2 linked regions of the Rhodopseudomonas palustris genome follow. The protein of the gene in region 1 interacts with the protein of each later gene in a pairwise test. Links are inferred from orthologs where the notes say so. Each region holds a gene or a part of one and is shown on either strand. Other genes may lie near its edges. The genes, in order: ligA and leuS.

Region 1 (14,350 bases):
TGCTGGTCGAGAAGGATCGCGTGGTGGGCGTCAGCCTGGACGACGGCCGCAGCGTGCGGGCGCGGTTTGTGGCGTCCAACGTCAATCCGAAGCTGCTGTACACCCGCCTGCTGCCGCAGGATGCCCTGCCCGACGACGTCCGCCGACGGATGCAGCACTGGAAGACCGGCTCAGGCACGTTCCGGATGAATGTCGCGCTGTCACAGCTGCCGTCGTTCACTGCGCTGCCCGGCGAAGGCGACCACCTCACCGCCGGCATCATCATCGCGCCGAGCCTCGGCTACATGGACCGCGCCTATCAGGACGCCCGCACCCACGGCTGGAGCCGCGAGCCAGTGGTCGAGATGCTGATCCCGTCGACGCTCGACGACAGCCTGGCGCCGAACGGGCAACACGTCGCCAGCCTGTTCTGCCAGCACGTGGCTCCCGAGCTGCCGGACGGCGCCTCCTGGGACGACCATCGCGACGAGGTTGCCGACCTGATGATCGCGACTGTCGACCGCTACGCGCCGGGCTTTGCCGCCAGCGTGCTCGGCCGCCAGATCCTGTCGCCGCTCGATCTCGAACGCGAGTTCGGCCTCGTCGGCGGCGACATCTTCCACGGCGCGCTCAGCCTGAACCAGTTGTTCTCGGCGCGCCCGCTGCTGGGCCACGCCGACTATCGCGGTCCCCTAAAGGGCCTCTATCACTGCGGCAGCGGCGCCCACCCCGGCGGCGGCGTCACCGGCGCCCCCGGCCATAATGCGGCCGCCGCGATCCTCAACGACCACCGCAACTTGTTTGCAAGCCGTGGATAAGGTTGGGGATAAGCCTGTGGATAAACTGTGGAAAACTTGTAGATGAACAGTGCGGCTGCGGGCGTTTTTCAGCCGCGCAGGCAGCGCTTGGCTTCGGCGATCTGCGCCCAGCTGTAGCCGTTCTTCAGCGCCCAGGCGATCGACTTGGCCCGGCCGTGTTCGCTGACGTAGTAGCGCACCGTGACGCAATCGACGCCCGCCGGAATGGCGGTCTGCCCAGCCGGGAAAGCTACCGGCGTCACGCCGCCCTGCCCTTCGGCGAAAGCCGCGGGCGTTCCAACGGTTGCGAGCAAGGCTGAAACGACCACCATCGTAGACAGTTTTCGGCGCCGGGTGGCGGTCGCGCACAGAACTTCGTTGGCCTTGCTCATCAAACCTCATGTCGTTGTCGGGGATCGTCGCTGGCGGCGCCGTCATTGGAGCTGCGGCCAAGCGCGCGAACCCATTGGCCAAAGAACAAGGCGACAATAGGACTCTCACAACCAAAACTTGAAACGCAGCCGGCACGGAACTGGTTCCGCGCATCTATTTCGCACCCGCTATCCGTTGGGGCGGACCACTCCCTGGGAAGCGTGTGCGTAACAGAACCTCCGAGTCGTTTTCTGTCCACGCGCATAGGCTTCGCAGCCGTTCGTCACGCTGTGCACGAATCTGTCGACAGTTGCGCGAAGGCTGTGGAGAACCATGAATCTTGCGGATTCAACCCTGTGCATAAGTCATGGACAAGCTGTGCGTTTCCGGCGCAGAAGCGGTGGACGATCTGTTGAGAGATCACTTCAGCCGCGCCCTTTCGCTGCCAACCTTCGGACCTGCCATGACTGATCCCGCCCCCACCGTCCGCGCCAGCTTCGTGCTCGGCGACGAGGCCACCGCCCGCCGCGTCACCGACCTGCTCGGCGAGTGCTTCGACGAGGCCGAGATGGCGATCGCAGCGTTCGAGCGGCCAGACCGCAGCTGGGAAGTGGCGCTGCATTTCGGCGAGCAGCCGAACCTCGACCATATCCGCGAGCTGGTGGCGCAGGCCGCCGGCCCCGAGGCCGCGCAGGCGATCAGCCTCGAAACCGTCGCCGCCAAGGATTGGGTCGCAGCGAGCCTGGAAGGGCTGGTGCCGGTCCCGGCCGGCCGCTTCGTCGTCCATGGCAGCCACGACCGCGACCGTGTCCCGGCCAACAAGCTCGGCATCGAGATCGAAGCGGCGCTGGCGTTCGGCACCGGTCATCATGGCACCACCCGCGGCTGCCTGACCCTGCTCGATCTGGTGTTGCGCGCCGGCCCGCCGCAGCGCGTGCTCGACCTCGGCACCGGCACCGGCGTGCTGGCGATCGCCGCCGCCAAGGCGCTGCGCCACACCGTGCTCGCCACCGACATCGACAAGCAGTCGGTCGCGGTCGCGCGCGAGAACGCGCGGCTCAACGGCGTCGGCAATCTGGTTCAGGCCGAATGGGCAACCGGCTTCGCCTCGCCGGTGTTCGCCGCCCATGCGCCGTTCGATCTGGTGCTGGCGAACATCCTCGCCAACCCGCTGCGGGCGCTGGCCCAGCCGATGAGCGAGCACCTGGCGCCGGGCGCCCTGGTGATCCTGTCGGGGCTGCTGCAGCCGCAGGCGCAGAGCGTGATCGCGGCGTATCGGGCGCGCGGCTGCGTGCTGCTGAGGCAACTGGTGATCGAAGGCTGGAGCAGCCTGCTGCTGGTGAAGACGTTCTGACGGGGAGCGCTACTGAGCGAACGCTCAGTGCGCGGGCTTGTCGGGGAATCGGCTGTGGGCGTCGCCGTTCGGGTCGGTGCGCCTGACCGCCGACTGGACGAAACGGTCCAGGATGCGCACGATCACACCACGCGGCTGCGGCTGCTCGGGCTCGACGTTCGGAGGCGTGCCACCCGGGCGGACCGGCGGGGAAATCTTCTCAAACGTAAAAGCAGGCATGGTGTATCACCTCGTCGTTGAGTTGAGACACTCCCGGGATTGTCCCGGACGCGTTGTCAGAGCGTGGTGCAGCTGGCACTGCGGAGCTCTCGCCCGTCTCTTGCGGGCTCGATAAATCAAGCATAACTCGTGCCATAAGCTGGACTTTATGCATATCGCGTGAGCCGTGCGCAACGTGTCGAGGGAGCAGACCGCTATGTTCGAGTCGCATTTCCAGAGCTTCGAGGAGCCCGAGAGCGGCGTCGCACTCACCGCGCGGCTATCGGCGTTTCGCGAAGAGCTGCTGCGGCGCAAGCTCACCGGATTTGCGATTCCCCGCGCCGATCAGCAACAAAACGAATATGTGCCGCCGTCCGACGAGCGGCTGGCGTGGCTCACCGGCTTCACCGGATCGGCGGGGCTGGCGTATGTGCTGATCGATCAGGCCGCGTTGTTCGTCGACGGCCGCTACACCTTGCAGGCCGCCAAACAGGTCGACGGCAATGCGTGGTGCATCGAGTCGCTAGTCGAACCGCCGCCGGAGCGCTGGCTGGAGACGCATCTGAAAGCCGGTGATCGCCTCGGATTTGATCCGTGGCTGCACACTTCTTCGGCAGTCGAACGGATGCAGGCCGCCTGCGCCAAAGCCGGCGCCGAGCTGGTTGCGGTCGACGGCAATCCGGTCGATGCGGTGTGGAGCGAACGCCCCGCGCCGCCGCTCGGACCGGTCACCGTCCACGGCGTGGAATTCGCCGGCGAGAGCGAGGCCAGCAAGCTCGGGCGCATCAACGAGGAGCTGGCCCGGCTGAAGGCCGATGCGCTGGTGCTGTCGGATTCCCACGCCGTCGCCTGGACCTTCAACATCCGCGGCGCCGACGTCTCGCACACGCCGCTGCCGCTGTCCTACGCGCTGCTGCCGAAGGATGGCCGCCCCACCATCTTCATCGACGGCCGCAAACTGTCGAACAGCGTGCGCGACCATCTCGAACAGACCGCCGAGGTCGCCGAGCCGGCCGAGCTGGCGCCGATGCTCCGCGAGCTGGCCAAGACCGGCGCCACCATCGCGCTCGACAGCGCCACCGCGGCCGATGCGCTGACCCGGCTGATCAAGGAGGCCGGCGGCAAGCCGCTGCGCGGCGCCGATCCGGTCGCGCTGCTCAAGGCGGTGAAGAACCAGGCCGAGATCGACGGCACCCGCGCCGCGCATCGCCGCGACGCGGTGGCGCTGGCGCGCTTCCTCGCCTTCATCGATGCCGAAGCGCCGAAGGGCACGCTGACCGAGATCGATGCGGTCGAAGCGCTCGAGACCTTCCGCCGCGACACCGGCGCACTCAAGGACGTGTCGTTCCCGACCATCTCCGGCACCGGACCGAACGGCGCGATCGTGCATTATCGCGTCACCCGCAAGAGCAACCGCCGCATCCAGCCCGGCGACCTCTTACTGATCGATAGCGGCGCGCAGTATCAGGACGGCACCACCGACGTCACCCGCACCATCGCGGTCGGCGAGCCGACCGCGGAGATGCGCGACCGCTTCACCCGCGTGCTGCGCGGCCACCTCGCGATCGCCCGCGCGGTGTTTCCCAACGGCACCACCGGCGCGCAGCTCGACACGCTGGCGCGGCAGTTCCTATGGCAGGCCGGGATCGATTTCGAGCACGGCACCGGCCACGGCGTCGGCAGCTATCTGTCGGTGCACGAAGGCCCGGCGCGGATCTCCAAGCTCGGCACCACGCCTCTGAAGCGCGGCATGATCCTGTCCAACGAGCCCGGCTACTACAAGACCGACGGCTTCGGCATCCGGATCGAGAACCTCGAACTGGTGGTCGAGAAACAGATCGATGGCGCCGAGAAGCCGATGAACGGTTTCGAGGCCCTGACGCTGGCGCCGATCGACCGCCGCCTGATCGAGGTCGAGATGCTCAGTACCGAGGAACGATCCTGGCTCGACGCCTACCACACCCGCGTCCGCGAAACCGTCCGCCCCCACCTCGACGGCCCCACCCAACTCTGGCTCGATCAGGCGACCGCGCCGCTGGGAGCCTGAACACTTGAAGCGATGAGTGCCGCCCTCTCCCCGAGTCATTCCGGGGCGCGAGCGCCAGCTCGCGAACCCGGAATCTGAAGCGGGCACGGCCTGGAGCTGCGTCGCGCACACTAACCTCGAGATTCCGGGTTCGCCGCTGCGCGGCGCCCCGGAATGACACGCGAGAGTTTCTGCGCACGCGCCCCGGAATGACAGGTTGAGAGTCCGCGCGCGAATGACACCGGTCCGAGGCCTGTGCGGCCCCACGACCAGCAGCCCCTCGCCCGCCTTCCGCATAGCCTTATGCCGAAAAACCGCCTGTTAGCATTGCCCTGGCAGGCTACAGTCGAACCACCAGCTCACATCCTTCGCCCTGGCAGGCCCGTCGGGAACCGATCTCGCATGCACGGAATCGTCGGCAGATACGCAACGATCGACGCCAGCCGGCGCGACCTGCCGCCGTCGAAGCTGCTGCTCCTTCTGCTGGTGCTGATGAACGGCGCGGCGCCGATCGCGCTGTACATCTTCGTGCCGGCGCTGCCGGTGCTGGCGAGCGATTTTTCCAGCGACATCTCGGTCGCGCAGATGACCGTGTCGCTCTACATGGTCGGGCTGGCCTGCTCGCAGCTGATCATGGGGCCATTATCCGACCGCTTCGGCCGCCGCCCGGTGCTGCTCGGCGGGCTGGCGCTGATGGTCGCGGCCAGCATCGGCTGCATCTTCGCGCAGACGCTGCCGCAACTGATCGGCTTGCGTTTCCTGCAGGCGCTCGGCGGCGCCTCGGGCATGGTGATCAGCCGCGCCATCATCCGCGATCTCTACAGCCGCGACCGCGTCGGCGGCATGCTGAGTCTGGTGATCGCCGTGATGATGATCGCGCAGATGCTGAGCCCGCTCGCCGGCGGCGTGATCGAAACCGCGCTCGGCTGGCGCGCGATCTTCTACGCCGTCACCGCCGGCGCGATCGTCGTCGCCGCCGCGATCACGCTGGCGCTGCCGGAAACGAGCCGCCGCAGCACGCCCACCGCGCAGCGCGGCGGATTCCGCACCGACCTCCGGAGCCTGTTCGGCAGCCGCGCCTTCATCGGCTACGTGCTGTGCCAGGTGCTGGCGTCGGCGATCATCTTCATCTTCGCCGGTGGCGGCCCCTACGTCGTGGTGACGCAGATGGGCCGCAGCAGTGCCGAGTATGGCGCCTGGTTCGCCAGCTCCGGCTTCGCCTATCTGATGGGCAACGTGTTCTGCGTGAAATTCTCACCGCGGCATTCGCTCGACCGGTTGATCTGGTTCGGACTGGCGATGCAGATCGCCGGCGCGCTGCTCAATCTGGCGTGGGGCGTCCTCGGCTGGAATCAGGTGCCGAGCTGGCTGTTCGGCACCCACATGATCATCATGTTCGGCAATGCCGCGGTGATGGCCAACGCCGCCGCCGGCGCGATCAGCATCCGCCCGCAGGCCGCCGGGACCGCATCCGGACTGATGGGCTTCACCCAATTCGGGTTCGGCTCGCTGTGCTCGCAGGCCGGCGCCTGGCTCGGCGGTCATTTCGCGACGCCGTTGCCGCTCAACATCGCGATCTTCGGAACGGCACTCGCCTGCGCCTCGGCGATGATCTTCCTGGTGCCGCGCCGCAATCTGATCGCGACCGAGGAAATGATCGAGAAGGCGGAAGAAGAGACGCTGGTGTAGAGCGGCGGTCCTTCACCGTCATCCTCCGCGAAAGCGGAGGATCGAGTATCCCAGAGCCTCACGCGTTCACATCGGAGCGCCTCAACGAGTCATTCCGGGGCGCTCACGCAAGTGAGCGAACCCGGAATCTCGAGGAGTTCATCCGGAGCGAACGCCGCGCGTAGCAACTTCGAGATTCCGGGTTCGCTTGCTGCGCAACCGCCCCGGAATGACTTGCGGAGGCGATGGCGGATCGCCTCAACGCTCTGGGATACTGGGTCGCCCGCCTGCGCGGGCGATGACGCTGTTGATGCAGCAACGCCGTGAACTACCCGCCAATCAGCGCCAGCCACTCGTCTTCAGTCAGCACCGTGACGCCGAGGTCTTTCGCCTTGGTCAGCTTCGAACCCGCATCTTCGCCGGCGACTACGTAGTCGGTCTTCTTCGACACCGAGCCGGCGACCTTGGCGCCGAGCCGCTCGGCTGCGGCCTTGGCTTCGTCGCGGGTGAATTTCGACAGCGAACCGGTGAACACCACGGTCTTGCCGGCGACCGCGGTGTCGCGCCGCGCCTGCTCGGCCGGCAGCACCTCGGTGAGTTCGGCAAGCAACGCATCAAGCGCCTTGATGTTGCGCTCCTCGGCGAAGAACTCGACCACCGCTTCGGCCACGACGTCGCCGATCCCAGCGATGTTGTCGAGATCCTGATACGCCTCCGAGCTGTTGCCCTCCTCGGTCTGCGCGTCGGCGGCGGCACGCATCGCGCTGAGGAACGCATCCAGCGTGCCGTAGTGCCGCGCCAGCAGCTTGGCGTTACCCTCGCCGACATGGCGGATGCCGAGCGCGAAGATCAGCCGGTGCAGCTCGATCGTGCGCCGCGCGTCGATCGCGGCGAACAGGTTGCGCACCGAGGTCTCGCCGTAGCCTTCGAGCTGTTCGAGCTTGAGTTCGGCATTGCGCGCCTTCAGCGTGAAGATATCAGCCGGCTCCCGCACCCAGCCGCGCTCGTGGAACAGCTCGATCTGCTTTTCGCCGAGCCCGTCGATGTCGAAGGCGAGCCGCGACACGAAGTGCTTCAGCCGCTCGACCGCCTGCGCCGGGCAGATCAGCGCGCCGGTGCAGCGCCACACCGCCTCGCCCTCTTCGCGCACCGCGTGGCTGCCGCACACCGGGCATTTGTGCGGGAAGTGATACGGCTTCGCCGTATCCGGCCGCTTCTCCATCACCACGCTGACGATCTGCGGAATCACATCGCCGGCGCGCTGCACCACCACGGTGTCGCCTTCGCGGATGTCGACGCCATCGCGGATCGGCTCGCCGTCATTGCCGATGCCCTTGATGTAGTCCTCATTGTGCAGCGTCGCGTTCTGCACCACCACGCCGCCGACCGTCACCGGCTGCAGCCGCGCTACCGGCGTCATCGCGCCGGTGCGGCCGACCTGGATGTCGATCTTCTCCAGCACGGTCGTCGCCTGCTCAGCGGCAAACTTATGCGCGATCGCCCAGCGCGGGCTGCGTGACACAAAGCCGAGGCGTTCCTGATAGTCGAGCCGGTCGACTTTGTAGACCACGCCGTCGATGTCATACGGCAGCGCCGCGCGCTTCTCGCCGATCCGGCGATAGAACGCGAGCGCGTCTTCGACGCTATGACACAGCGTGATCTCGGGATTGACGACAAAGCCGGCGTGATCGAGCCATTGCAGCATCTTGTGCTGGGTCGGCTCCTCCATCGGATAGTCGCTCATTTCGCCCCACGCATAGGCGAAGAACTTTAGCGGCCGCGACGCGGTGACCGACACGTCCTTCTGCCGCAGCGAACCAGCGGCGGAGTTGCGCGGATTGGCGAACACGGTCTCGCCCGCCTCCTCTTGACGCTTGTTCAGCGCGAGGAAGTCCTGCTTCAGCATGTAGACTTCGCCGCGCAGTTCGCAGGCGGCGGGGATGCGCTTGCCCTTCAGCGTGTTTGGCACGTCCTTGATGGTGCGGACGTTGGCGGTGACGTCCTCGCCGGTGAATCCATCGCCGCGCGTCGCCGCGCGCACCAGTTCGCCGTGCTCGTAGCGTAGCGACAGCGACAGGCCGTCGATCTTCGGCTCGGCAACGATCGCAGGCACGTCGTCGAGCTTGAGAAAGCGCTGCACCCGCAGAGCGAACTCGGCGACTTCGTCATCGGCGAACGCGTTGCCGAGCGACAGCATCGGCACCGCGTGCTGCACCTTGGCGAAGCCGCGCGCCGGCGCCGCGCCGACGGTCTGGGTCGGCGACGAGGCGCTGACCAGCTCGGGAAACTTCTGCTCGATCGCCTCCAGCCGCCGCCGCAACGCATCGTAGTCAGCGTCCGAAATCTTCGGCGCGTCGTCCTGATAGTACGCCTTGTCATGCCCCTCGATCTCGAGGCGCAATCGCATCAGCTCCACCTTGGCCTTGGCTTTGGTGAGGGTGGCGACGTCGGGAGCGGGTTTGGTCTTCGCAGCCATTTTTCGCACTTGAGATTCTGGGTTCGCGAGCTCACGCTCGCGCCCCGGAATGACCTTGGGGAGAGGTGTTTAGCTTTACCGCGAGTCATTCCGGGGCGCTTGCGACAGCAAGCGAACCCGGAATCTCGCCGCGCGCGAGGCGCCGGTGGCCTATTATGTCTATCTGCTCGCCAGCCGCAAAGACGGTGCGCTGTATGTCGGCGTCACCAACGACCTCGTCCGCCGGGCTTATGAGCATCGCACCAAAGCCGTGCCGGGTTTCACGTCGAAATACAACATCGCCAGACTGGTGTGGTTCGAAATCCACGACGACCCGATCTCCGCCATCACCCGTGAGAAGGAGATCAAGAAGTGGCGACGGGCGTGGAAAGTGGCGCTGATCGAGCGCGACAATCCGGGCTGGGACGATCTGTTCGAGACGATCGCACGCTAGGCTGAGACAGGGTGCCCTGAATCTCGGGATTCCGGGTTCGCGCTGCGCGCGCCCCGGAATGACGGCGTTTTGAGAAACAGCCCCTCAGCGAGTCATTCCGGGGCGCCAGCGAAAGCTCGCGAACCCGGAATCTCTGCCAATGGGAGGAGAACCCTACCCCGCCGCCTTGATGAGCCGGTCGGCCGCGGCCCTCGCCTCTGCGGTGATCTCGGCGCCGGCCAGCATGCGGGCGATTTCTTCGCGGCGGTGGTCTTGTTCCAGGGCGGCGACGCGGGTGGCGACGCGTTTGCCCTTGTCGAGGGCAGCCTTGGAGATCAGCAAATGCTGGTCGGCACGGGCGGCGACCTGAGGGGCGTGGGTGACGGCCATCACCTGGACCTTGGAGGCGAGCCGCCCCAGCCGCGCGCCGACCGCCGCGGCGACGGCGCCGCCGACGCCGGTGTCGATCTCGTCGAACACCAGGGTCGGTGCCGAGCCCTTGTCGGACAGCACCACCTTCAGCGCCAGCAAGAAGCGCGACAGCTCGCCGCCCGACGCCACCTTCATCAGGGGGCCCGGGCGCGTGCCGGGATTGGTCTGCACCCAGAACTCGACGCGGTCGATGCCCTGAGGCCCCGGGGCCGCGTCATCGGCCTCGACCTGGGTCATGAACTTGGCGCGTTCGAGCTTAAGCGGCGCCAGCTCGGCACCCACCGCCTTGTTGAGCTTCTCCGCCGCCTTGGTCCGCGCGGCCGAGAGCTTGGCGGCTGCAGCGCTGTAGCGGGCGTCGGCTTCGGCAGCGTCCTTCTCCAGGACCACCAGCCGATCGGCGCCGGCATCGATCAGCGCGACGTCGGCGACGTATTGCGCGGCAAGCGCGGCGAGCGAATCCACCGGGGTCGAATACTTGCGGGCGGCGGCGCGCAGCGCGAACAGCCGCTCCTCGATCCGCTCCAGTTCCAACGGATCGAAATCAGCCGCGGCCAGCGCAGCGTTGAGGTGCTGGTCGGCCTCTTCCAGCGCGTTGATCGCGGCGTCGATGGCTTTCACCGCCGGCTCGACCAGTTGCGGCGCGGAGCCGGCGCGGCGCTCCAGCCGGCGCACCGCGGCAGCCAGCGAGGCGACCGGCGAATGCGGCCCACCGACTGCCTCCTGCGCCTCGCGCAAATCGGCGGCGATCTTCTCGCCCTGCATCATGGTGGCGCGGCGCTCGGCCAGCGTGGTCTCCTCGCCATCCTGCGGCGCGAGCTGCTTCAGCTCATCGGCAGCATGGCGCAGATAGTCGGCCTCGCGGGCGGCACGCTCCATACCGGTGCGGTGGGCGTCGAGCGCGGCCCGCGCGGTGCGGCGGCCCTCCCACAGCGTCTCCAGCGCGGCAACGTCCTTCTCAAGCCCGGCGAAGGCATCGAGCAGCCGGCGATGGGTGGCGGCGTCGACCAGCGCCCGCTCGTCATGCTGGCCGTGGATTTCGACCAGCGTGGCGCCGACCGCTTTCAGGGTCTGCACGCTGACGGACTGGTCGTTGATGAAGGCACGGGTGCGGCCGTCGGCGAGCTGGACCCGGCGCAGGATCAGTTCGCCGGATTCGTCGACCTCACGGTCGTCGAGACCATTGGCCTTGAGGATCGCGAATGCCGGATGGGTCTTGGCGACATCGAAGCTGGCGGTGACCTGGCCGTGCTCGGCGCCGTGGCGGACCAGCGCGGCATCGCCGCCGCCGCCGAGCGCCAGCGCAAAGGCGTCGAGCAGAATCGACTTGCCGGCACCGGTCTCGCCGGTCAGCACCGCAAGGCCACGGGAAAATTCGATGTCGAGCCGCTCGATCAACACGATATCGCGGATCGAAAGGCGCGAAAGCATGGGAGACGGTCCTATCCGAGACCGAGCTTTTTGAAGGACTTGCTGATCCAGGAGCCCTTGTTCTCGGTGGGTTCGAGTCCCCCCGACTTTACAAGATTGTAGGCGTCTTTGTACCAGCGGCTGTCAGGAAAGTTGTGGCCAAGCACGGCGGCGGCGGTCTGCGCCTCGCCGACGATGCCGATCGCCATATAGGCCTCGGTCAGACGCGCCAGCGCCTCTTCGACGTGGCGGGTGGTCTGATAGCGCGTCACCACGGTCTTGAACCGGTTGATCGCCGCGGCGTAGTCGCGCTTGCTCATGTAATAGCGGCCGATATCCATCTCCTTGCCGGCGAGCTGGTCGCGGGCGCCTTCCAGCTTCTGCTTGGCGCTGTTGGCATATTCGGAGGTCGGATATTTGCGGATCACCTCTTCGAGCGCGGCGATCGCCTTTTCGGTGCGGCCCTGGTCGCGCGAGATGTCCGGGATCTGGTCGTAATTCGACGCCGCGATCAGGTACTGCGCATAGGCGGCGTCCGAGCTGCCGGGGTGCAGCGTGACGTAGCGGGTGGCGGCGCCGATGCAGCTGTCGTAGTCGCCGGCCTGATAGTACGCGTAGGCGGACATCAACAGCGACTTGCGCGCCCAATCCGAATACGGGTGCTGGCGGTCGACTTCTTCGAACTTCTTGGCGGCGCCCTTGGTGTCCTTGTCCTGATTCATCAGGTACAAGCCCTCGTTGTAGAGCTTGTCCGCCGGCTCATCGACCATCTTGTCGTCTTTGGCCAGGAACTTGTCCCACAACGCGCCGGTGCCGCAGCCGCCGAGCGGAAGCGACAGAGCCAGCAGGCTGAAGATCATCGGCAGCCCGCGCCGCAGGCGATCGCCCCTGCGAGAAGTCTCTCCGTTCCGCAGTCCGAGCGCGATCCGCTGTGCCGACATCAATTCCAACCCGACAAATGGAGAACGGTGCCCCGGCAATCGACCAGACCGCTGTGGCCTGAGCCATCGACCTGCGCCGGAAAGCGTGGAGTCAACCGCCGGCTGTTTAGCCGAAAAAGGTGACTTCACCAACCGGGTACGCAGCTAATTCGCCGGGAATAAGGCGGCCGGCCCAATCAGTTAACAGGCCGCAAGATGTGGAAAATCGCCTGACGCGCTGTTGCGGTCAGGACACGTCCGGACCGTAGGCCGGAGCCACCATGCCGCCGACCAGGCCGGTGACGGCTTCGGCGTGGCCGCGCACGGCGCGACGCGCCGGCTCGGCTTCGATCACGCGCCAGGCGCTGCGATCGGCCAACAGAGTGGTCAGAACGGTGTGGTTGAGCTTGTGGCCGCCACGCACCGAGCGATAGGCGCCGAGGATCGGCAGGCCGGCGAGCGCGAGGTCGCCGATCGCGTCCAGCGCCTTGTGGCGCGCGCATTCGTCGGAGTAGCGCAGGCCTTCCGGGTTGAGCAGACGGTCGTCGTCGAACACCACCGAGTTCTCGAACGAGGCGCCGAGCGCGTAACCCATCTTCCACAGCCGGGCGACGTCGTTCATGCGGCCGAAGGTGCGGGCGCGCGCGACTTCGCGGCGGAAGATCTCCGGCTCGACCGCGAGCGCATATTTCTGCTTGCCGATCTGCGGATTGGAAAAGTCGATTTCGACTTCGACGCGGAAGCCGGCGGCGTAGGGCCGGAATTCGCCGAAGGATTCGCCGATCGCGGCGGAGACCGGCTTCAGGATCTGAAGGTATTTGCGGGGAGCGGCCTGCTCGCGGAGGCCGGCCTGGTCGATGGCCGCGACGAACGGGGCGGCGCTGCCGTCCATGATCGGAACTTCGGGGCCGTCGACTTCGATCGTGGCGTTGTCGATGCCCATGCCGCGCAGCGCGGAGAGAATGTGTTCGGCGGTGGAGACCAGCGGACCGTCGCTGTCGCCGAGGACGGTGGCCAGCTCGGTGGCGACCACCGACTTGGATGTCGCCTTGATCTCGCGATCGGCGCCATCAAGTCCGGTCCGGACAAAAAGAAAACCCGCATCGATATCTGCGGGTCCCAACGTCAGAGTCACAGGACGGCCCGAATGAACACCTACGCCCGTCACCGTGGCTTGCGAACGCAGCGTGGTTTGCCGGCTGAACTTCATAAATAAAGTGTCCCACTGACGCAGTGCGGAGATCGTTCCGGTCCTGTCGGCCGGGCGACTCGCTCTAGGCGTCCCCAAGTCCGTATTGACCATAGCACTGCCCCAAATCGCGCCAACTCACGCTTTTTTACGGATTGTTACCCCAAACCCGCCGCATTACCGCCGCCTGTCGATCGAATTCGACATCAATCGTGATCGGCGCGATTTCGTTTCAGTTCCGCCTAAAGTCGTAAACTCACGATTTTTCAGTGACTTAGATTCTGAAGGCCGGAATACCGGCTTGCCACAAAAAAGGGCCCCGGCGGATCGCCGAGGCCCTGAGCTTGGTCAGATTTCAGACATTGTTTCAGGTCGCCTGTCGCCGGAGAAAGGCGGGGATATCCAGATGGTCGTCGCCCTGTGGCGCGGGGGCCACAGGCGCCGGGCGGCCGTGCATGTCGAGACCCTGGGGAGCCGGACGCTTGGCGTACTCGGACACCGGCTCCTTACCCATCTGATCGGCGACGCTGCGCTGCGGCCGGCGCTCCGGCAGCGGCGGCATCTGCGGACCGCCATTGCGGGCGACCTGCGGCGCTTCAGCCGGCTCGTCGTCGCGGCGGCCGAGGCCGTTGGCGAGGCGCTGCAGCAGCGACAGCCGATTCTTCTGCGGATGATCCTCTTCGCCATCGCCGCGGGCCTGGCGGATTTCGTTCTGGGCCGGCACCGGCAGTTCGTCGAAGCGCGGCATCCGCGGCGGGCGCATCGCGGCACGGTCGGCGGCCGGCGGCACGAAGGCTTCCGGCGCCAGCGGCTCTTCGGACACGGCGCGCGACTGTTCCGGATCCGGGAACAGCGACGGCTTCTGCGGGATCGGGCGGACCGTGACGTCGCCATAGGACGCCGGCTGCACCGGGGCTTCCTGCGGCATCGGCTCGTTGCCGACGGCGGCGGCGATCGCGGCGAGCGCGGCGCGCTCGACATTGGCGGCCTGGCGCGGAGACGAGTCGACGACAGCGGCGGCCGGAGCAGCGGCGGCCTGGGCGGCGCGCATCGCAGCAGCTTCGGCAATCCGCTGATTGTCGGCCCGCAGCTTGGCTGTCAGCTCAGCCAAGCGGCTATC
Region 2 (14,652 bases), 3.6 Mb from region 1 along the record:
TCGGCATCACCAGCGCAAGTTCGCCGATCAGGTCGCCCGGCCGCGCCACCATCTCGTGCAAGCCGCCGTCTTCCATCGTGATCTGAAACGCGCCGCGCTGAACCACATAGCCGGCGTCGGCCGGCTCGCCGGCATTGAACATCACGTCGCCGCGCGCGAAGTCGCGCTGTTCGGAGCCGATCGCCAGCATCCGCAGCGCCTGCTCGCCGAGCAGACGCAGCGTCGGAACGCGCGCGAGCAGGGCAACATCATCTTCGATCGACATGCGGGACCGGGAAACGAGTGAATCGGCCCCTTATTGGTATCACGGCACGAGTTTGTAGCCACCGGCCTCGGTGACCAGAATCTCCGGATTCGCCGCGTCACGCTCGATCTTTTGGCGGAGCCGGTAGATGTGGGTCTCGAGCGTGTGGGTGGTGACGCCGGAATTGTAGCCCCACACCTCTTGCAGCAAGGTCTCGCGCGACACCGGCGCCTGACCGGCGCGGTACAGGAAGCGCAGGATCGCGGTTTCCTTCTCGGTCAACCGGACCTTCTTGGCGTTGGCGCCGGTCAGCATCTTCGAGCCGGGGCGGAATGAATACGGCCCGACCGTGAACACCGCGTCCTCGCTGGCTTCGTGCTGGCGAAGCTGGGCGCGGATCCGCGCCAGCAGCACCGCGAACCGGAACGGCTTGGCCACGTAGTCATTGGCGCCGCTTTCCAGGCCCAGAATGGTGTCCGAGTCGGTGTCGTGGCCCGTCAGCATGATGATCGGCGCCTTGAAGCCGCCCTTGCGCAAGCTGCGCACCACTTCGCGGCCATCGGTGTCGGGCAAGCCGACATCCATCAGCACCAGATCGGGCGACAGCGCCTTGGCGGTCTGCACGCCCTTGGCACCGGTGTCGACCGCGGAAGCCTCGAACTCTTCGTGCAGCGACAGCTGCTCGACCAGCGCGTCGCGCAGATCATTGTCGTCGTCCACGATCAGGATCTTGCGGGCGTTCGGCATCGGCGCTGTCCTTCCGTCGTCTGGCGGCGCGGCTCTCGTGGGGGCGCGCACGCAAATCACGCGCGATTGTATCGCAGATCAGCAGATAGGGAGCGATTCCGCGGAATTTAACTGCGGCGACCTAAATTTGCCGCCATGATGCCTGCGGCAAACTTCCTCGACGCATGAAAAAGATAGCCAGATCAGCACCTTCGCGAAAGTCGCCGCAGACCGGGCCACTGCTTCGGCTGATCGTGTGCAGGGCTGCCGGCGAGCGCAGCCGCGGCTGGCTGGTCGCCGGTGGGCTAACCATCCCGGTGGCGCTGGGGCGCGGCGGCATTCTGGCCAATAAGCGCGAAGGCGACGGCGGCACCCCGCGCGGCACGTTTCGGCCGCTGCGGCTGTGGTGGCGTGCCGACCGGGGCCCACGCCCCCGCACCCATCTGCCGATCCGCATCATCGGTCCTGACGATGCCTGGTGCGAAGACCCGCAAAGCCGGCACTACAACCGGCCGATCCACCGGTCGCCGGCCGGCGAAGGCGACCGCCTGATGCGTGACGATCATCTCTACGACCTGATCGTCGAGATCGACCACAACACCCGGCCGCGCGTCGCGGGCCGCGGCAGCGCGGTGTTTCTGCATCTGGCCCGCGATAATTTCGGCCCGACCGCCGGCTGTGTGGCGATGACCCGGCCGAACCTCGCCCGCCTGCTGGCCCGGCTCGGCCTCAACACGAAGATCGTGATCGGGTAGCCGAGGTTTCCTGCCGTCATCGTGCGCGAAGCGCGGGAGCTTCGATCTGATCGAGGCACCCCGCCCTCGCCGGTTCAGCGATGCCCGAAGATCGCCGATCCTACCCGCACATGGGTGGCGCCGAACTGGATCGCGGTGGCGAAGTCGGCGCTCATCCCCATCGACAGCTTCGCAAGTCCATTGCGCTTGGCGATCTTGGCGCACAGCGCGAAATGCGGTGCCGGAGCTTCATCGACCGGCGGGATGCACATAAGTCCGCCGATCGCCAGCCCCCAACGCTCGCGGCACGCGACCAGAAAGGCATCGGCATCTTGCGGTGCGATGCCGGCCTTTTGCGGCTCTTCCCCGGTGTTGATCTGCACGAACAACTCGACGTTGCGTCCGGCCTGCGGCAGCACTTTGCTCAGGGCTTCGCACAGGCTGTCGCGGTCGACCGAGTGGATCGCATCGAACAGCGCGACCGCGTCCTTGGCCTTGTTGGACTGCAGCGGTCCGATCAGGTGCAGTTCGGTGCCGGGATACTCTTCGACCAGCGCCGGCCATTTGCCCTTGGCTTCCTGGACACGATTTTCACCGAACACCCGCTGGCCCGCCGACAGCACCGGGCGGATCGCCTCCGCCTCGAAGGTCTTCGACACCGCGATCAGCGTCACCTCGCTGCGCTCGCGCCGTGCATCCTTGCAAGCATTGACGATTTCGGCCTCGACCGCGGCCAGATTGTCGGCGGCGCTCATCGGCTCGAAGCCCCAGATGACAGTGGGCGGCGGGTGAAAGGCGACCTTGGCGGCGCGCTCAACGCTGCGAGTTTGTGCACGGTTCCGGCTTCGCTCAAATTGTAATGAATCGAGGAAAGGCTTCTTGAAGCCTTCCACCTAGGATGATTGCGGGGGGTCGAGGGGCAACGATGTCACGCATCGCAATCGTCCGCAAGAAAGCCAAACTGAGGGCCTTGCTCGGCATCCGGGCCAGACTCGTGGTGCTGGCGCTCATCCTGGTGTGTCCGCTGATGCTGGACCGGGTGCGTCTGCTCGAAGAGACGCGCACCGCTCAGCTCGCCGCGATGGCCAATGAGCTTTCGACGCTGGCGCAACGCACCGCGGACGCCGAGCGCGAGGTGATTTCGTCGGTCGAAGCGGTGCTGAAATCGGCCGCCTATGTGCACGCCGCCGCCGCCCAGGCGGGGCGAAGCTGCAGCATTCTGCGCGCCAGCCTGCGTGTCGATCTGCCCTCGATCCGGATGCTGCTGGTCGCCGGCCCCGACGGCGTAGTGCACTGTTCGACCTCTTCGATGTTCGTCGGCAGCAACATCAGCGACCGCCCCTATTTCCGTAAAGCTTTGGAAACACACGATTTCGTCGTCAGCGACTTCCTGGTCGGCCGGCAGACCCAGAAGGGTACCATTCTGGCCGCCTACCCGGTGTCGGCGATCGATACCGGCGAAGAGGCAGTGATCGTCGCCGGCATGAATCTGGACTGGCTGTCCGACATGATGAGCAGCCTAGCCGGCCGCGTCGGCGTCAACGCCGCCCTGATCGACGGCGAAGGCACCGTACTGGCGGCGCCGCCGGACGAGCGCAGCCTGATCGGCAAAAAGCTCGACCGTCTGTCGCTGCTGCCGGCGATGGCGGAGACGCCGCAGGGCCGCGGCAGCATCACCATGCACGACGATGCCGGGCGGCTGATGACCGTGAGCCGGATTCCCGGCACCAGCGCGCGGCTGGTGGTGACCGTCGACGAGAACAAGGTCTCGGCCGGCATCAATCGCGACATCCGCACCGCCTATCTACAGCTGGCGCTGGTCTGCCTGTTCGTGCTGCTCGGCGCGCTGATCGCGGCCGAACGGCTGATCGTGCAGCCGATCTCGGTGCTGACCGGAGTCGCCAAGAAATTCGCCGAAGGCAACTGGTCGGCCCGGGTCGCGCGCAAGCGCCTGCCGTCGGAATTTGTGCCGCTGGCGCGGGCATTTAACGCCATGGCGGCGCAGCTCGGCCAGCGCGAACGCGAGCTTGTCGCCAGCAACAGCCGCCTGACCGTGATGGCCTCGATGGACCTGCTATCCGGCCTCGCCAACCGTCGCGGCTTGCAGAGCCGGCTCGATTTCGAATGGATGAAGGGCCAGCAGACCGGGCATCGCCTGGCGCTGATGATGATCGACGTCGACCATTTCAAGCTGTTCAACGATTCCTATGGCCATCCCGAAGGCGACGCCTGCCTCAGCCGGATCGGCGAGACGCTGGCGGCGGTGGCCGACCAGACCAGCGGGTTCGCGGCACGTTATGGCGGTGAGGAGTTCTGCCTGTTGCTGCCGGAAACCGGCATGGGCCGCGCCCTGCAGGTCGGCGAGCTGGTTCGTACCGCCGTCGAACAGCTCGATCTGCCGCATCGGACCAGCGCCTTCGAACGCGTGACCGTCAGCATCGGCGTCGCCTGTACGCTGCCGAGCGAACACGCCACACCTGCCGAGTTGATCGAAGCGGCCGACGCGGCGCTGTACGCGGCCAAACACCGCGGCCGCAACAACGTGGTCGAGCACGGCTTCATCCGGGCCAGCGACGGCCCGGTGGCCATGGCGAGCTGAGGCCGCCCAAGGGCCGCCCGGCGAGCTGCCGGGCTTGCGCCATCCCATTGACCCGACACCATGTTTCATGGCCTAGTCCGCGCGCTTCGCGCGCGATTTGACCCGAGCCCCCGCACCGGTTGGCGACCTCGGCCGCGCCCCGTTTTTCCGCCCTGATCCGCGCTCGAACCGGCCGGCCGTCTTCTGATCTTTCGAATCCTGATCTCATGAGCAACGAACGATACAACGCCCGCGAATCCGAGCCGAAGTGGCAGGCGAAATGGGACGAGGCGAAGATCTTCGCCACCCGCAACGACGACCTGCGCAAGAAGTATTACGTGCTGGAGATGTTCCCGTATCCGTCGGGGCGGATCCACATGGGTCACGTCCGCAACTACACCATGGGCGACGTGGTGGCGCGGACGATGCGGGCACGCGGCTACAATGTGCTGCACCCGATGGGGTGGGACGCATTCGGTCTGCCCGCCGAGAACGCCGCGATCGAACGCAAGGTCGCCCCGAAGGCTTGGACCTACGACAACATCGCGGCGATGAAGAAGCAGCTCCAGACCATGGGGCTGTCGCTCGACTGGGCGCGTGAATTCGCGACTTGCGATCCGTCCTACTACAAGCACCAGCAGAAGATGTTCCTCGACTTCCTGAAGGTCGGGCTGGTCGAGCGCGAGAAGCGCAAGCTGAACTGGGACCCGGTCGACATGACCGTGCTGGCCAACGAGCAGGTGATCGACGGCCGCGGCTGGCGCTCGGGCGCAGTGGTCGAGCTGCGCGAGATGAACCAGTGGGTGTTCAAGATCACCAAATACGCCCAGGAGCTGCTCGACGCGCTGGATACGCTGGATCGCTGGCCCGACAAGGTGCGGCTGATGCAGCGCAACTGGATCGGCCGCTCCGAAGGCCTGATGGTGCGGTTCGCGCTCGATAGTGCGACGACGCCGGCCGGCGAGACCGAGCTGAAGATCTTCACCACCCGCCCCGATACGCTATTCGGCGCCAAGTTCATGGCGATCGCGGCCGATCACCCGCTGGCGCAAGCCGCGGCGGCGAAGGACCCGAAGGTCGCGGCGTTCATCGAGGACTGCAAGAAGCGCGGCACCGCGCAGGCCGAGATCGACACCGCCGAGAAGCAGGGCATCGACACCGGCATCCGCGCCGTGCATCCGTTCGATCCGAGCTGGAAGCTGCCGGTCTATGTCGCCAACTTCGTGCTGATGGAATACGGCACCGGCGCGATCTTCGGCTGCCCCGCGCACGACCAGCGCGACCTCGACTTCGTGAACAAGTACCAGCTCGGCAATACGCCGGTGGTCTGTCCCGAAGGCCAGGACCCGGCGAGCTTCGTCATCACCGACATCGCCTATGACGGCGACGGCCGGATGATCAATTCGCGCTTCCTCGACGGCAAGACGATCGCCGAGGCGAAGGAAGAAGTTGCCAAGCGGTTGGAGACCACGCAGCTCGGCGGCGCACCCGTCGGCGAACGCAAGGTCAATTTCCGCCTGCGCGACTGGGGTATCTCACGTCAGCGCTATTGGGGTTGTCCGATCCCGATCATCCACTGCCCGACTTGCGACGTGGTGCCGGTGCCGGACGCGGAGCTGCCGGTGGTGCTGCCGGAGGACGTGTCGTTCGACAAGCCGGGCAATGCGCTCGACCATCACCCGACCTGGAAGCACGTCACCTGTCCGAAGTGCGGCGGCAAGGCCGTGCGCGAGACCGACACCATGGACACCTTCGTGGATTCGTCCTGGTACTTCGCGCGCTTCACCGATCCGTGGAACACCGAGGCGCCGACCACGCCGGACGTCGTCAACCGGATGATGCCGGTTGATCAGTACATCGGCGGCGTCGAGCACGCGATCCTGCATCTGCTGTACAGCCGGTTCTTTACCCGGGCGATGAAGGCGGCGGGTCATATCGACATCAAGCATGACGAGCCGTTCGCCGGCCTGTTCACGCAGGGCATGGTGGTGCACGAGACCTATCGGAAGGTCGACGGCCACTTCGCCTCGCCCGCCGAAGTGTCGATCGTGGTCGATGGCGATCAGCGCCGCGCCACGTTGATCGACGGCGGCAGCCCGGTCGAGATCGGGCCAATCGAGAAGATGTCGAAGTCCAAGCGCAACACCGTCGATCCCGATGACATCATCGGGACCTACGGAGCCGACACAGCGCGCTGGTTCATGCTGTCGGACTCGCCGCCGGATCGCGACGTGATCTGGAGCGAGGAAGGCGTCAAGGGCGCGTCGCGCTTCGTGCAGCGGCTGTGGCGGATGGTGAACGATGCGGCCCCGATCGCCGCGTCGGCTCCGGCCGAACGGCCGGCGAGCTTCAGCGCCGACGCGCTCACCTTGCGCAAGGCCGCACATGGTGCGCTCGACAAGGTGCTGTCCGGCATCGAGCGGCTCGCCTTCAACGTCAGCCTGGCGCATATCCGAGAGTTCTCGAATACCCTCGGTGATGTGCTGGCCCGTTCGCAGACGCCCTCGCCCGATCTCGCCTGGGCGATCCGCGAATCGACCGTGATCCTGGTGCAGCTCTTCCACCCGATGATGCCGCACCTCGCCGAGGAATGCTGGACCGTGCTCGGCCAGACCGGCCTGGTCTCCGAGGCGCTGTGGCCGCAGATCGAACCGGATCTGTTGGTCGAGGACAGCATCACCCTGCCGGTTCAGGTCAACGGCAAGAAGCGCGGCGAGGTGACGGTACCGCGCGACGCTCCGACCAGCGAAATTGAGGCTGCCGTTTTGGCGCTCGATGCGGTAAAACAGGCCCTGGGTGACAAGCCCGTTCGCAAGGTGATCGTCGTCCCGCAGAGGATCGTGAATGTCGTCGGCTAAGCCCGCGGAGCTCAAGAAGTTCGTCGTCCGGTTGGCGCTGGCGGTTGCGCTGGCCGCCCCGGTCGCCGGCTGCTTCCAACCGATGTACGCCGATCGCGGCGACGGTTCGCCGACGCTACGCGATAAGTTGAACGCCATCGAAGTCCCGCCGCTCGATATTCCGAACGGGTCGCGCAACTCCCGCCTCGGCGTCGAGCTGCGCAATAAGCTGATGTTCAAGCTGTACGGCAGCGCCACCGGCGCGCCGCCGCTGTACACGCTGAAGATCTCGATCTCGACTTCGCGGTCGTCGCTGATCGTCGATCCCAGCACGCAGCTGCCGACGATCGAAAACTACGCGATCGATGCCAGCTATCAGCTCAAGGACATCGCCACCGGCAAAACGGTGATGAGCGGCAACACCTTCTCGCGCGTCGAATACGACGTGCCCGGCCAGTCGCAGCGCTTCGCCCGCACCCGCGCCGGCCGCGATGCGGAAGATCGCGCCGTGCAGGAGATCGCCGAGAACATCAACACTCGGCTCGCCTCGTTCTTCTACGCCGGGATGTGATCCGCGATTCCGCCGAGCACGCGGTGTTGGTTCACATTCGGCTCTGGCGCTGAGTGATGGTTGCGCTTCGCGGCAAAGATGCCACCTCGTTTCTGGCCCGGCCCGATCCCGGCCGGCCGATCGTGTTGCTGTACGGCCCTGATGCGGGGCTCGTGCGCGAACGCGCAGATGCGCTGATCGCCGCCTCACTCGACGACCCCAAAGATCCATTCGCATTGGTTCGCCTCGACGGCGACGAGCTCGCCGCAGAGCCGTCGCGGCTGGTCGACGAAGCCCTCGCCATTCCAATGTTCGGCGGACGCCGCGCGATCCGCGTTCGCGCCGGTTCGCGCAGCTTCGTCGCCGGCGTCGAAGCGCTGATCTCCTCGCCGCCGAAAGAATGCCGGGTCGTCATCGAAGCCGGCGACATCAAGCCGGACAATGCGCTGCGCAAGGCCTGCGAAAAGGCGACGACTGGCGCGGTCGCGATCGGCTGTTATCCGGATGCGGAAGCCGACATCGCCCGGCTGATCGACGACGAACTGCGCGGCTCGAATCTGCAGATCGCCAAGGATGCAAAGGCGGTGCTGACGACCCTGCTCGGTGGCGATCGCCAGGCCTCACGTAATGAACTGCGGAAGCTGGCGCTGTACGCGCACGGCAAGGGCGAGGTCACGCTCGACGACGTGATCACCTGCGTGTCGGACGCATCCGATCTCAAGCTCGACGCGATCGTCGATGCTGCATTTTCCGGTAAGCCGATCGTGGTCGAGACTGAATTCGCCAAGGCGATGGTTGCCGGCACTTATCCGGGTCAGATCATCCTCGCGGCACAGCGCCACGCGGCGTTTCTGCACAAGACCAGCCTCGTGGTCGAAGGCGGCACGCCAGCCGCCGTGGTTCTCGATTCCGGATTTCCGCGGCTGCATTTCTCGCGCAAGGCTGCAGCCGAGACGGCACTTCGCAATCTCTCAACGACCCGCCTCGGGCAGATCATCGAGCAACTCGCCAGCGCCGCGCTCGAAACCCGTCGCCAAGCCACACTCGGCGCTGCGATCGCACAGCGCACGCTGCTGTCGATCGCGGTCAGTGCGCGGCGGCGGAGTTAGTCTCGTTGTTGCGATCCGCGGGGAACTTCGCGTAGCGCAGGTCACGCGCACCTCGCGGCACAACTACCTTCTCGTTCGTCATTCCGGGGCGCGCGGAGCGCGAGCCCGGAATCCATAACCCTGCGCCCTCGGCGGGGAGAGATAGTCGCCTCAAGCGACCAAGAACAACGCGAACTAGAGCAGTTCCGCGTTAGATAGAGTCGGGACATCGCGTCGGAGTACTTACGACAAGCACAACCTCATGGTGAGGAGGCGCGAAGCGCCGTCTCGAACCATGTGCCGCAAGCCAAGGGCCCCTCATCCTTCGAGACGCCCGGCTTTGCCGGGCTCCTCAGGATGAGGACTCCAGGACCCATGGCAAGGGCCAAATCCGCTTCAATCAACGAACAACGCGAACTAACCGCCGGCCTCGAGCCGGCGGATGATGTCATCGAGCTGATCGAGATCGGCGTAGCGGATCTGGACCGCGCCGGTGCCTTCGTGGTCGTCGATGGTCACCTTCATGCCGAGCGCGTCGCTCAGGCGTTTTTCCAGCGCCACGGTGTCGGCGTCCTTCACCGCCTTGGGACCCGAGGCGGCGCGGGCCTTCTGCGGCTTGCGCTCCGGCACGCCTTCTTCATGCGCCAACGCCTCGGTCTGACGGACGTTGAGACCTTCGGCGACGATCCGCTTGGCGATCGCCGACGGATCGGGCAGACCGATCAGCGCACGCGCATGGCCAGCGGTCAGTTCGCCCGAGGCGATCAGCGACTTGACGTCGTCGGGCAGCTTGATCAGCCGCATCATGTTAGCGACATGGCTGCGGCTCTTGCCGACGATCTTGGCGATCTCTTCCTGGCTGCGATTGAACTCGGCCGCCAGTGCCTGATAGCCAAGCGCCTCTTCGAGCGGATTGAGATCTTCGCGCTGAACGTTTTCGACGATGGCAATTTCGAGCGCCAGCGCGTCCGACACGTCGACCGGAACGATCGGCACTTCGTGCAGACCGGCGCGCTGCGCCGCGCGCCAGCGCCGTTCGCCGGCGATGATCTCGTAGCGATCAGCGGAGCCCTTCACCGGGCGGACCACGATCGGCTGGATCACGCCGTGCTGCTTGATCGAGTCGGACAGTTCACCAAGCTCGGCGTCGGTGAAGGTGCGGCGCGGGTTGCGCGGGTTCGCCTTGATGAATTCGATCGGCACCTTGCGCTGCGCCCGCGGCCGTTCGGCCTGCGTGGCCTCGCCGCCGACATCGCCGATCAGACTCGCCAAGCCGCGCCCCAGTCGCGAACGGTGCTCATCGGCCATCGCCAGCTCCCTTGGATTCACGTCGCTACTCCGCACTGATGGAATGAAAGTTGTTAGTTCACTTCGTCACTGAAAAGCGGCATCGCAAGCAAGCCGGCACCCTGCCCGGCTCTGGATCGCGTTGTTTCGCCCGCAATGACGAGGCCTGGTCGGCGCCGCCGGCCACGCACCTCAATGCGTGGTGCGGAGTTCGCGCTCGCGCTGAATCACTTCGGTGGCGAGCTTCAGATAGGCTTCGCTGCCGACGCATTTCAGATCGTAAACCAGCACCGGCTTGCCGTAGCTCGGCGCTTCCGAGATCCGCACGTTACGCGGGATCATGGTGTCGTAGACCTTCTTGCCCATGAACTGGCGCACGTCGGCGACGACCTGGCTCGACAGATTGTTGCGGCTGTCGAACATCGTCAGCACGATGCCGTGGATCGTCAGGTTCGGATTGAGGTTGGCGCGGACCTGCTCGACCGTCTGCAGCAATTGCGACAGACCTTCGAGGGCGAAGAACTCGCACTGCAGCGGCACCAGGATCGCATCCGCGGCCGCCATCGCATTCACAGTCAGCAGGTTCAGGGACGGCGGGCAGTCGATCAGCACGTAGGTGTAGTCGAGCGGCGGATCGATGTCCTTGTTGAGCACGCCGATGGCATCGCGCAGTCGGAATGCGCGGTCGCCGCGATGACCGAGCTCGAGCTCGAGGCCGGACAGATCCATGGTCGAAGCGGCAATGTGCAGCCGCGGCACCGCGGTGGCGACCACCGCGTCGCGGAGCGGCGCTTCGCCGGCCAACACGTCGTAAGTCGAGGTGTTGCGATCGCGGCGATCGATGCCGAGCCCGGTCGAGGCGTTGCCCTGTGGATCGAGATCGACGATCAGCACCCGTTCGCCGATCGCGGCCAGCGCCGTGCCGAGATTGATCGCGGTGGTGGTCTTGCCGACCCCGCCCTTCTGGTTGGCGAGCGCGATGATGCGCGGACGCCCGGGCTCTGAATTCGCCCTATCCCCTTGATAAATCTCGTCAATTACGGTCATGGCAGGTTCTTCGGCTGGTTGGTGGCGGTTATGTGCGTCGTTCGATGTGGTCGATTTCGACGATCCAGCCTTGGCCACCGGTCACGCTGGCATGCAGCTTAGGCTGGAATTTCCAATATTTAGTAGCTTCCGTCAATTCTGCATCTACATCTTGACCTTTCAGAAACAACGCCTTCGTGGTTCCGGAGATCATCAGAGGTTCGGCAAAACCGATGAGTTGGTGTAGCGGAGCAACCGCACGGGCGGTGATGCAATCGAGCGCCTGTGGGAATCTATCCACGTTATCCCCGATGTCCGCGAGCATCACTGTGCCCGGCGCGGCCGCCACGCGGAGCGCCTCGCGCAGGAACGCCGCCTTCTTGGCGATCCTCTCCACCAATGTGACGTGCCCACCGACATCCGCCATCGCGCAAGCGAGCACCACGCCGGGGAACCCGCCTCCAGATCCAAAGTCGAGCCATCGCCGGGCATGGGGCATGAGGCTGACGAGCTGCAGCGAATCCGCGACGTGGCGGGTCCAAAGCTGCGGCAGGGTCGATGGAGCGATCAGATTAGTCTTAGCCTGCCATTGCTGCAGTAAGGCGACATAAGCATCGAGCCGCGCTTCAAGCGCCGATGAGATCGGGACGAGCTTGAGCGCCGCCGCTTTGTCGGCGTCGAGATCGGAGAGAGAAACGAGAGGTTTGGCAGCGCGCTGCATGGAACTTCACTGCGGGGAGACGGCCGCTGCGGGCCTGTTTTAATTATATTCTTGCAAACCGATTCCGGCCATCGAATACGGCACCGCTCTGCAATTGACGGCTCAAGTTTCACGTGAAACACGACGGAACTTAGAGATGGTGTGTTTCACGTGAAACACTGGTCGCTGCGCTTACCCCGTCGATTTCCGCTTTCGTTGTTCACGCCTGAGATAGGCGGCCAGAATTCCGAGGGCCGCCGGCGTGATCCCGTCCAGCCGACCCGCCTGCCCAACGGTGTGTGGCCGATGCCGTTCCAGCCGCGTGCGAGCCTCGTTCGACAGACCCGGGACCGCTGCGTAATCGACATCGGTGAGCCGCAGACTCTCATCCCGACGAAACGCCTCGACGTCCGCAGTCTGCCGCTCCAGATAGACATGATATTTGGCGTCGATCTCGACATGCACCGCGATCGCCGGATCGACCTTGCCGAGCTCCGGCCAGATCGCACGGACCTGAGCCCACTCGATCTCCGGATAGGACAACAGATCGAACGCCGAGCGGCGCTGGCCATCGCGGTTCAGCGCCAGTCCATGCTTGGCGGCTTCGTTCGGGGTGATCGATAGCGACTGGGCGAGCGCTTTCGCCGCAGACAGCGCCGCCATTTTGTCCTGATGGAAGGCCGCCCGCTCCGTGCCGACACAGCCGATCGCTAGCCCTTTGTCGGTGAGGCGCCGGTCCGCATTGTCGGCCCGAAGGGTCAGGCGATATTCGGCCCGTGAGGTGAACATCCGGTACGGCTCGGTGATGCCACGGGTCACCAGATCGTCGATCATCACGCCGAGATATCCGTCGGCGCGATCGAACACCGCCAGATCGCCTCCCCCGGCGGCCAAAGCCGCGTTGATACCCGCGACCAAGCCCTGAGCCGCGGCCTCTTCATATCCGGTCGTACCGTTGATCTGCCCGGCCAGAAACAGCCCGCGCAGTCGCTTGGTCTGCAGCGTCGGTTCCAGTTCTCGCGGATCGACATGGTCGTATTCGATCGCGTAGCCCGGGCGGAACATCTCGGTCCGCTCCAGGCCAGGGATCGTCTTCAGGATCGCACGCTGCACGTCTTCGGGCAGCGAGGTCGAAATCCCGTTGGGATAGACTGTTGGATCGTCGAGACCTTCGGGCTCAAGGAAGATCTGGTGGCCGTCGCGGTCGCCGAATTTGACGATCTTGTCCTCGATCGACGGGCAGTAGCGCGGTCCGGTGGACTGAATCTGCCCGGAATACATCGGCGAGCGATGCACATTGGCGCGGATCACCTCGTGGGTGGCTGTCGTCGTCCGGGTGATACCGCATTCGATCTGCGGCGTGGTGATCGCGGGCGTCAGAACCGAGAACGGCTCCGGCGGATCATCACCGGGCTGCATTTCGACAGCGCGCCAGTCGATCGTCCGGCCGTCCAGCCGTGGCGGAGTGCCGGTTTTGAGCCGGCCGAGGGCAAAACCGAGCGCTTCGAACGATCCAGAGAGCCCCATCGCCGGCGCCTCGTCGATCCGGCCTGCCGGCCAGCTTCGCTCGCCGAGGTGAATGAGGCCCCGGAGGAAGGTCCCGGTGGTGATCACAACCGCTGCGGCCGCAAACTCCCGGCCGTCGCCGAGTCGAATGCCGGTCACGCGGCCATTCTGCCAGAGAAGTGCGTCGGCCTCTCCTTCGATGACCGACAAGTTCGGAATGGCCTGGATCGCGGTCTGCATCGCGGCCGCATATAGTTTGCGATCGGCTTGGGCGCGGGGACCACGAACAGCGGGGCCTTTACGGCGGTTCAGCATCCGAAACTGAATGCCGCCAGCGTCGGCGACCCGGCCCATCAGGCCGTCCAAAGCATCAACTTCGCGGACCAGATGGCCTTTGCCCAGTCCTCCGATCGCCGGGTTACAGGACATTGCGCCCACGGTGGCAAACCGATGGGTGACCAGAGCGGTAGCCGCGCCGATCCGGGCCGCCGCAGCCGCAGCTTCGCAGCCGGCGTGGCCGCCGCCGATGACGATGACGTCGAAAGAGGTGCGCATGGTGGGGTTGTAGCTCAGCTCCGGGGAGCTTTGAAGGCGAGTCCGCCGACCTTGATACCGGCTAAACCTCACCGGACTGTTTCACGTGAAACAGCGGTGCCGAAATCCCAGTATCGTGGTTAACCAATCGTAACCACCGCCGCTGATCGGCGACCCGGTGAGCCTATTTGCCGATGCAGAACCGGCTGAAGATCTCACCGAGGACGTCCTCGACGTCGACCCGCCCCAGCAATCGGCCAAGACTGTGAGCGGAAGCACGGAGTTCTTCGGCGACGATCTCTTCGGCCAGTCCCGACACCAGACTCCGCTCCAGCGATGCCGAAGCTTCGGCAAGCAACAGCCGATGGCGATCCCGCGTGATCAATCCGGCTTCTGCAGACCCAAAATATTGCGCAGCAAATCGCGTCAGCTGGCGCAGCAACTCCGCAAACCCCTCGCCCGTCGCCGCCGAAATCCTGAAAGCCGAATGTGAAGGGCGGGATTCCGCCTTGCCGTCCGCTAGATCGATCTTATTCCGGACCCGCCAGACTTCCGGACCGCTCACATCCGGATCAGAAGCATCCTTGGCCGTGCTCAGCCACAGCACCAGGTCCGCCGCCGCGGCTCGCGCGCGGGCGCGGCGCACTCCCTCCTGCTCGACTGGATCGTCGCTGTCCCGCAATCCCGCGGTATCGATCACCGTCACCGGATAGCCGTCGAGATCGAGTTGGACCTCGATCACATCCCGGGTGGTGCCGGCATGCGGCGACACGATCGCCACCTCGCGGCGCGCCAGGCGATTGATCAAAGTGGACTTGCCGACATTCGGCGGCCCGGCGATC

The links.
Region 2: the proteins of ligA (region 1) and leuS interact in binary tests that used the Escherichia coli proteins (3 or more experiments, as listed by UniProt). The link is inferred for Rhodopseudomonas palustris from one-to-one orthologs.

Annotation. Positions count from the first base shown.
Region 1 is NZ_CP019966.1:3,869,641-3,883,990, forward strand. The notes cover bases 6,297-9,201. They hold ligA (NAD-dependent DNA ligase LigA), read right to left. Parts: upstream 8,871-9,201; coding sequence 6,723-8,870; downstream 6,297-6,722. Other genes in these bases: RPPS3_RS18070 (multidrug effflux MFS transporter), read left to right, coding at 6,297-6,415; RPPS3_RS18080 (GIY-YIG nuclease family protein), read left to right, coding at 9,016-9,201. Also shown: RPPS3_RS18045 (phytoene desaturase family protein), read left to right, coding at 1-797; RPPS3_RS18050 (hypothetical protein), read right to left, coding at 866-1,168; RPPS3_RS18055 (50S ribosomal protein L11 methyltransferase), read left to right, coding at 1,612-2,502; RPPS3_RS18060 (hypothetical protein), read right to left, coding at 2,527-2,721; RPPS3_RS18065 (aminopeptidase P family protein), read left to right, coding at 2,918-4,747; more of RPPS3_RS18070, read left to right, coding at 5,129-6,296; more of RPPS3_RS18080, read left to right, coding at 9,202-9,303; DNA repair protein RecN, read right to left, coding at 9,457-11,142; RPPS3_RS18090 (outer membrane protein assembly factor BamD), read right to left, coding at 11,154-12,062; lpxC (UDP-3-O-acyl-N-acetylglucosamine deacetylase), read right to left, coding at 12,289-13,251; cell division protein FtsZ, read right to left, coding at 13,598-14,350. UniProt on the Escherichia coli protein: DNA ligase that catalyzes the formation of phosphodiester linkages between 5'-phosphoryl and 3'-hydroxyl groups in double-stranded DNA using NAD as a coenzyme and as the energy source for the reaction.
Region 2 is NZ_CP019966.1:315,379-330,030, forward strand. What follows is about bases 4,134-7,340. They hold leuS (leucine--tRNA ligase), read left to right. Parts: upstream 4,134-4,509; coding sequence 4,510-7,140; downstream 7,141-7,340. Other genes in these bases: RPPS3_RS01510 (diguanylate cyclase domain-containing protein), read left to right, coding at 4,134-4,303; lptE (LPS assembly lipoprotein LptE), read left to right, coding at 7,127-7,340. In the rest of the region: RPPS3_RS01490 (cyclic nucleotide-binding domain-containing protein), read right to left, coding at 1-265; RPPS3_RS01495 (response regulator transcription factor), read right to left, coding at 305-991; RPPS3_RS01500 (L,D-transpeptidase family protein), read left to right, coding at 1,156-1,725; RPPS3_RS01505 (YggS family pyridoxal phosphate-dependent enzyme), read right to left, coding at 1,800-2,459; more of RPPS3_RS01510, read left to right, coding at 2,630-4,133; more of lptE, read left to right, coding at 7,341-7,690; holA (DNA polymerase III subunit delta), read left to right, coding at 7,747-8,778; RPPS3_RS01535 (ParB/RepB/Spo0J family partition protein), read right to left, coding at 9,175-10,065; RPPS3_RS01540 (ParA family protein), read right to left, coding at 10,237-11,091; 16S rRNA (guanine(527)-N(7))-methyltransferase RsmG, read right to left, coding at 11,120-11,791; tRNA uridine-5-carboxymethylaminomethyl(34) synthesis enzyme MnmG, read right to left, coding at 11,963-13,831; tRNA uridine-5-carboxymethylaminomethyl(34) synthesis GTPase MnmE, read right to left, coding at 13,995-14,652.